Regions from separate parts of the Tardiphaga sp. 709 genome, predicted to be linked through region 1. Evidence: riboswitches for the same ligand, from Rfam matches in the RefSeq annotation. Region 1 holds a riboswitch; each other region holds the start of a gene.
The links. Region 1 has a riboswitch for cobalamin ahead of RSO67_RS23260 (ribonucleoside-diphosphate reductase subunit alpha). Riboswitches for the same ligand answer to the same signal wherever they lie in the genome.
Positions count from the first base shown of each region.

Region 2: linked by a shared signal. The riboswitch ahead of RSO67_RS08690 (TonB-dependent receptor plug domain-containing protein) and the one ahead of RSO67_RS23260 (ribonucleoside-diphosphate reductase subunit alpha) in region 1 are both predicted to bind cobalamin.
Region 3: linked by a shared signal. The riboswitch ahead of RSO67_RS18795 (TonB-dependent siderophore receptor) and the one ahead of RSO67_RS23260 (ribonucleoside-diphosphate reductase subunit alpha) in region 1 are both predicted to bind cobalamin.

Region 1 covers NZ_CP135529.1:4,794,148-4,796,411, reverse strand. The annotation lists gene RSO67_RS23260 (ribonucleoside-diphosphate reductase subunit alpha) at 1-1,536, opposite strand, end outside; cobalamin riboswitch at 1,655-1,870, opposite strand; gene RSO67_RS23255 (hypothetical protein) at 2,060-2,245, shown strand; gene RSO67_RS23250 (GlxA family transcriptional regulator) at 2,252-2,264, opposite strand, start outside.
Region 2 covers NZ_CP135529.1:1,710,967-1,713,230, reverse strand. The annotation lists gene RSO67_RS08690 (TonB-dependent receptor plug domain-containing protein) at 1-923, opposite strand, end outside; cobalamin riboswitch at 955-1,159, opposite strand; gene RSO67_RS08685 (alpha/beta hydrolase) at 1,206-1,994, opposite strand; gene RSO67_RS08680 (O-acetylhomoserine aminocarboxypropyltransferase) at 1,998-2,264, opposite strand, start outside.
Region 3 covers NZ_CP135529.1:3,841,429-3,843,692, reverse strand. The annotation lists gene RSO67_RS18800 (alkaline phosphatase D family protein) at 1-812, opposite strand, end outside; cobalamin riboswitch at 956-1,149, shown strand; gene RSO67_RS18795 (TonB-dependent siderophore receptor) at 1,255-2,264, shown strand, end outside.

The DNA of each region.
Region 1 (2,264 bases):
CGGCGAGAACAGCGTCCATTCGCCATCAGCCTCGACGCGTTGCATGAACAGATCCGGCACCCAGTTGGCGGTGTTCATGTCGTGGGTGCGGCGGCGGTCGTCGCCGGTGTTCTTGCGGAGATCGAGGAATTCTTCGATGTCGATGTGCCAGGTCTCGAGATAGGCGCAGACCGCGCCCTTGCGCTTGCCGCCCTGATTGACGGCGATGGCCGTATCGTTGGCGACCTTGAGGAATGGCACCACGCCCTGGCTCTCGCCGTTGGTGCCCTTGATGTGGGCACCGAGGCCGCGCACGCGGGTCCAGTCATTACCGAGACCACCGGAATATTTCGCCAGCAGCGCATTGTCCTTCACCGACTTGAAGATGCCGTCGAGATCGTCGGCTACGGTCGTGAGGAAGCAGGACGACAGCTGCGGACGCAGCGTGCCCGAATTGAACAGCGTCGGCGTCGAGGCCATGAAGTCGAACGACGACAGCAGATTATAGAATTCGATGGCGCGGGCTTCGCGGTCGATCTCGCGTAGCGCGAGGCCCATGGCTACGCGCATGAAGAAGGCCTGGGGCAGTTCGATGCGATTGCCCTGCACATGCAGGAAGTAGCGGTCATAGAGCGTCTGCAGGCCCAGGAACTGGAACTGAAGGTCCCCTTCCGGCTTCAGCGCGGCAGCGATTCGCTTGAGATCGAAGCGCGCGAGTTCGGGATCGAGCAGCTCCGCCGCAATGCCGGTCTTGATATAGGCGCTGAAATATTCGGCGTAACGCGTCGTCATATCGGCCTGTGACGCGTGGGTCGGGCTGCCGTGAACGAAGGACAGAACTTCGGTGCGCAGCTTGTCGAGGAGCAGGCGGGCGCTGACAAAGGTGTAGTTCGGCTCCTGCTCCACCAGCGTGCGCGCGGCCATGATGCCGGCCAGTGCCAGTTCATCCAGCGTGATGCCGTCATAGAGATTGCGGCGGGTTTCCTCGAGCACCGGGGCGGCATCGACTCCGTCGAGACCGGCGCAGGCCTCGTTGACGATCAGCGCCAGACGCGCCGAATCGAGCGGCGCACGGGTGCCGTTGGCGAGCGTGACATGCAGCACCGGTGCGGTGGAGACGAGCGCCGGCTTGGCGGCCAGTTCCTCGGCGCGGGTCCGCGCGCGTTCTTCGCGATACAGCACATAGGCGCGGGCCACCTTGTGGTGCTCGCTGCGCATCAGCGCCAGTTCCACCTGATCCTGGACGTCCTCGATATGGAAGGTGCGGCCTTCACCGACGCGGCGCGTCAGCGCCGCCACGACTTCGCCGGTCAGTTGTTCCACCGCCTCATGGACGCGGCGCGACGCCGCTGCCGTGTGGCCCTCGACCGCAAGGAAAGCCTTGGTCATGGCCACGGAAATCTTGCTGCCGTCGAAGGGAGATACGGTGCCGTTGCGCCGGATGATCTGCATTGAGGGTTCGCGCGCAGGCGCAGCGAGCGTTTCCGGCGACAGTTGAATCAGCGGCGCATGAGCCGCATCGCGTCCGTTGGACAAAACAGAAGATGAAGTAGGCATCGGCAAGACCCCGTGTGATGCATCAAGCAATGGGGGCTGGGGCCGAAAGGACGCTGCAAAATACACGGCGGAGATCCGCCGGCATTGCCTGCAAGCGACCGCTGGGACACCCCGCCCATGGACGTTCTGGTGTCGCGGCAGGTCTCCTGGCTCGCAGGTCAATGTCTGTTTCAGCCTTCCCGATGCTTGCGCATCAGTGACTTCAATCGAAACAGACTCACTGCTTACAGTTGCGGGGGCAGCGCCGGAATATGACGCAAAACAACGTCTTTACCGGCTTCCCTCTTAGCCACCAAGTCTTGCGACAGGGCGGACCGTGACGTCTACATTTGGTGTGACCTGCGGTGAAGTGTCAAGCGAGCATTGGCGCCGAACGCAACAAATTCGGTAGGGCTGTTGGTTCAGTGGACAACCGCTTGCGTGGCGGAAACCGCGGGGTCGTTGGCCGTTTCTGAACGATGCGATTCGTTGTCCGAAAGGACCGTGAGGCGCAAAACACCGTCATCAACCGATGGAGGATGCGATGCGCAACCTGGTAACGACCACTGAGAGGATCAAACTCAACGCTTTCGTCGAGCATCCGGGCGCACTCGCGGCGTTCGAGACGACGGAGCAGACCGCCCGGCGCCGGCTCGACGAGATGCTGAACGAGGCGCTGATGGACAGCTTCCCCGCCAGCGATCCGATTTCTTCGCTGCAACTCGCCTGAGCAGAATCAGACCGCGCGA
Region 2 (2,264 bases), 3.1 Mb from region 1:
CGCTCGGTATGGGTGTTCGAGATTGTGACGTTATGCGTGAGAATACCACCAAATGAATCGATACCCACGCGGCCATAAACAGTTTGGAGGAGTCGCGTGGCCGCGGAAGGTGTATCGGGGAAGGCGCCTGTTGCGTAATCGTAGGCCGAACGCGTGAACGAGTGGACGATGCCTGACTCAAGCCGAATGCCTTCGCCCGCATCGTAGCCGATGCGCGCGGAGCCGCCGACGCGATCGAAACTGTCGTTTTCGAGATTCGGAAACTTCGCTTCGAGGGCAGGGATGCGGTAGCCGTAACGCGAGAAGCCGTTGCTGTGCTGGCCGCCACCGGTGAAGGCATAGGACCATGGGCCGTTGGAGCCGGTCAGCGATCCCTGCGTGACGACGGTGCCATAGCTGCCGGCTTCCGTGCGCACATTGACCTGCGCGGGGCCGGAGCCCTTCTTGGTGATGATGTTGACCACACCGCTCATGGCATCGGATCCATAAAGCGCGCTCTGCGGTCCCTTCAGGACTTCAATGCGCTCGATGGCGGAGGGCGTGAACATGGCGAATTCGAAGTCGCCTGATGCGGCCGTGGGATCGTTGACGCGGATGCCGTCGATCATCACCAGCGTCTGGCCGGTATTGCCGCCGCGCAAGCGCACATTCGCGGTGCCGCCGGGGCCGCCGTTTTCCGTGATGTCGAGACCAGGCACGGTGCGCAGCGCATCGACCAGCGAGCCGGGATTGCTGGTCGCTATGGTCTCGCCTGACACCACGCTGATCGAACTGCCAGTGCGATTGAGTTGCTCGGGCGCTCTGTCCGCCGTCACCACGATTTCGGAGAGTTGCTCGGCACTAGACTGCGCATGCGCAGCACTGTGAGAGCAGGACAGAACAACAACGGCCGCAGTGCCTGCGGCCAAATTCCGGATAGTCATATAACCCCTTCCGTCGACCCACCGTCGAACGAGTGTGAAACTCGTTACCGGCCGGTCTCCTGGCTCGCGGTCGTCTCCCGGTCCGCCTTCCCGAATCTGCGATGCAAATTCAGTGGCTTTGTGGACCCGGAATGGCCGCTTACAGTTGCGGGGGCAGCCGCGGCATAGGGGATATTTCCCCGCACCGCATTCCCGTTTCACCTCCTTGCGGAGGCACCGATAACGACAGACAGGAAGCACAGCACGCCGCGCGGTGCAACAGCCATCGCCGCGTTGTGGACTCTATTGCTCGTGCTGTAGCGCGGCGAGCACGTCGTCGGGGCGTTCGACCATCATCATGTGGCCGGTGCCGGGCAGAATCACCGTGCGGGCGTTTTTCAATGCGGCAGCCAGGGTCTTGCCGGCCTTGGCAGGAGTCATCATGTCCCGTTCGCCGAGGATGAGCGTGACAGGGATATCGAGCTGGCCCGCAGCAGTCAGCGCATTCTGGTATGTATTGCAGGCGTTGAGATCGGCGAACAGCACGCCCGGCTTTGTGGCTTCGAGCACGCGCTGCGCGCCGCTATGCATCCACAGCCCCGGCGCGAGGCTGCCGCCGAGTTCGGCGCGAAAGCCGAGCCCCCAGATCGATACCATGTCGATGGCGGAATGCTGATTGGCTTCGGCATCCTTCAACAGATCCGGGCCGACGGTCATCGTTCCTGCCGTGCCCATCAGATCGAGGCGCGTGACTTTACCGGGATGCCGTGCGGCGGCCTCCAGCGCGATCAGCGAGCCCATGGAATGGCCGATCAGCCGCGCGGTCTTTGCGCCCGCTGCCTCGATCAATGCTGCGGTCCAGTCGGCGAGATCGGCGATGGTCGTGAGCGCTTCACCCTCTGAGCGTCCGTGGCCGGGCAGATCCGGCGCGAGCACCGCGAAGCCGTGATGCGCGAACCAGCGCGTATGCAGCGCCCAGGTCGAGTGATCGAAGCCGGCGCCGTGGATCATCACGACGACCGGGAGCGATGCATCAAATGTGCGGCCGCCATTCGCGATATAGGTCTCGTGACCGTTGACGGTGAGTTGCATCGCTCAGCCCTTCTGCGAGATGCGCAGCGCCTGCGCGAGGTCATCGATGATGTCATCGGCAGCTTCGATGCCGATGGAGAGGCGGATCAGCTCCTCGCCGATACCGGCGGCCTTGAGTTGCTCGGCGTCCATCTGCTGGTGCGTGGTGCTTCCGGGATGAATGACCAGTGTCTTGGCGTCGCCGACATTGGCAAGATGGCTGGTCAGCTTCAGCGCCTCGATGAATTTGCGACCGGCATTGCGGCCGCCCTTGATGCCGAAGGAGACGAT
Region 3 (2,264 bases), 950 kb from region 1:
GCCAGCAGCGTGATGTCGCGCTCCTTGTAGGACGCCGGCAACTGCTTCGAGAGCGACCAGTTGTTGGTGACCTCGTGATCGTCCCACTGGCCGAAGATCGGCACTTGCGCATTGAATGCGCGGACATTGTCGTCGAGCAGATTGTATTTGTGCGCGGCGCGGAATTCATCGAGCGTTTCGGCGACCTTCGCCTTCTCCGGCACGGTTATGGTGTTTTTCCAGATCGTGCCATCCGGCAATTTCACTTCGGGCAGGATCGGACCGTCAGCATAAATCGTATCGCCGGAATGGATCAGGAAATCCGGGTTGTGCTTGCGCATGGTGGCGAAGGTGACCATGCCGCCATCCTCGGCATTGATGCCCCAGCCCTGCCCGGCGACATCGCCGCCCCAGACAAAGGATACATCGCGGCGATCGGCCGGCGCGGTGCGAAAGCGGCCGATCACAGGTTCGCTGACGATTTCGGGATGCGACAGATCGCGGAATTTGACGCGGTAGAAGATGTCCTGTCCCGCGGGCAGATTATCGAGCAACAGCTTCGCCGTGAAATCGCTCTCGGGCAGCGCCGTGATAACCGGCAACATGCGCACATTGCTGAAGGATTCGGTCGTGGCGACTTCCACCATCATCTGCGCCGGGCGATCGGCGCGCGACCAGATCATGCCGCTGCTCGTCCCGACATCGCCGGACTGCACGCCATGCGACACGACCGGACGATCCTGCGCGCGGCTGAGGTAAGGCATCGCCAGGAAGCTTGCGCCTGTTACGGCTGAGTGCGCGAGGAAGCGGCGACGGGATAAACGTAGTGCCATGGCGAACTCCTGATCCTGGCTCTGGCACCAGTGGCTCTAGGCAGATCGCTTGACGCTGCGATGACAGGTGATGCGCAATATCAACACCCGCCAAAGCAAGCTGCGAATGACTGGCAGCTTGATTGACACATTTGGAAATTTCACCTTAACGTGAATGCGACGGTTCCCCTTCGGGGATCAAAAGGGAATGCGGTGAGGGGGATCCCCCGATTCCGCGGCTGCCCCCGCAACTGTAAGCGGCGAGCCTGCGCCAAGAGCCACTGGGTATTCACCTGGGAAGGCGGCGACAGGCACTGACCCGCGAGCCAGGAGACCTGCCGCCAGTCGTGGTCACACGCGAGCACATTGGGCGGGGTGTCCTGGTGGAAGTCACACTGCCTGTTTGAAAGCGGCGGGGCGACTTGGTTTGCGGTGACGTGCCACGTAACCGCGAGTCCTGTTCATGACCTCCGTTTCTCCAGTCGCATTGAAGCGACATACGCCCTTTCTTTATTCTATTGCTCTCTCCTGCTTGTTGTGTCCGAGTGAAAGCTGGGCACAAGCTGCACAGCCCAGCCAGACGCTCGATCCTGTTGTAGTTCAGCCGTCAGCGACGCCTCAGCGGGCACGCCGCGCCACGAACGGCACTGCATCGCGCGCTGCGCGCTCGCGGCAGCAGCGCAATGTCGCCGCCAATACCGGCGCGCCGGTTGCCACGCCGACAGGCCCTGTCTTCGCAGCGCCGACGCTCAACCTCACCGGCACGACATCCACGGGCAGCCGCCTCGGCCTCACGCGCCTGCAGACGCCGGCCAGCGTCGAAGTGATCTCCGCCGAGACTATGGCCGAACGCGGCCAGCAGAACGTGGTCGATGCCGTCACGCAGAATGCTACCGGCTTTACGGCCATCGGCGAACCCGGCAATGGCGGCATCGCTTTCAGCACCCGCGGCTTCGCCGGAAGTGGCTCCGTCACTTCGCTTTATGACGGCACGCGCCTCTATGTCGGCTCCGGCACGGTGAACTTCCCCTTCGACACCTGGACCGCCGAGAAGATCGAAGTACTGCGCGGCCCGGCCTCCGTCATGTATGGCGAAGGCGCTATCGGCGGCGCCATCAACGTGATTTCGAAATTGCCGCTCTGGGTGCCACGCAACCAGGCTGAAATCTCGCTCGACAGCAACATGACGCGCCGCATCGCCCTCGATAGCGGCGGTCCGGTCAGCAAGGACGTTGCCTATCGCATCGCCGTCACCGGCAACGCGTCCGATGGCTGGGTCGATCGCGACAACACCTCGAACATCGCGCTGCACGCCGCGGTGCAGATCAAGCAGACCGAGGACATCACCTGGACGCTCTCCACCGACTATGGCGACCGCCATCCGTCAAAATATTTCGGCACGCCGCTGATCAATGGCCAGCTCAATGAGGCGATCCGCTTCAAGAACTACAATGTCAGCGACAGCAACATTCG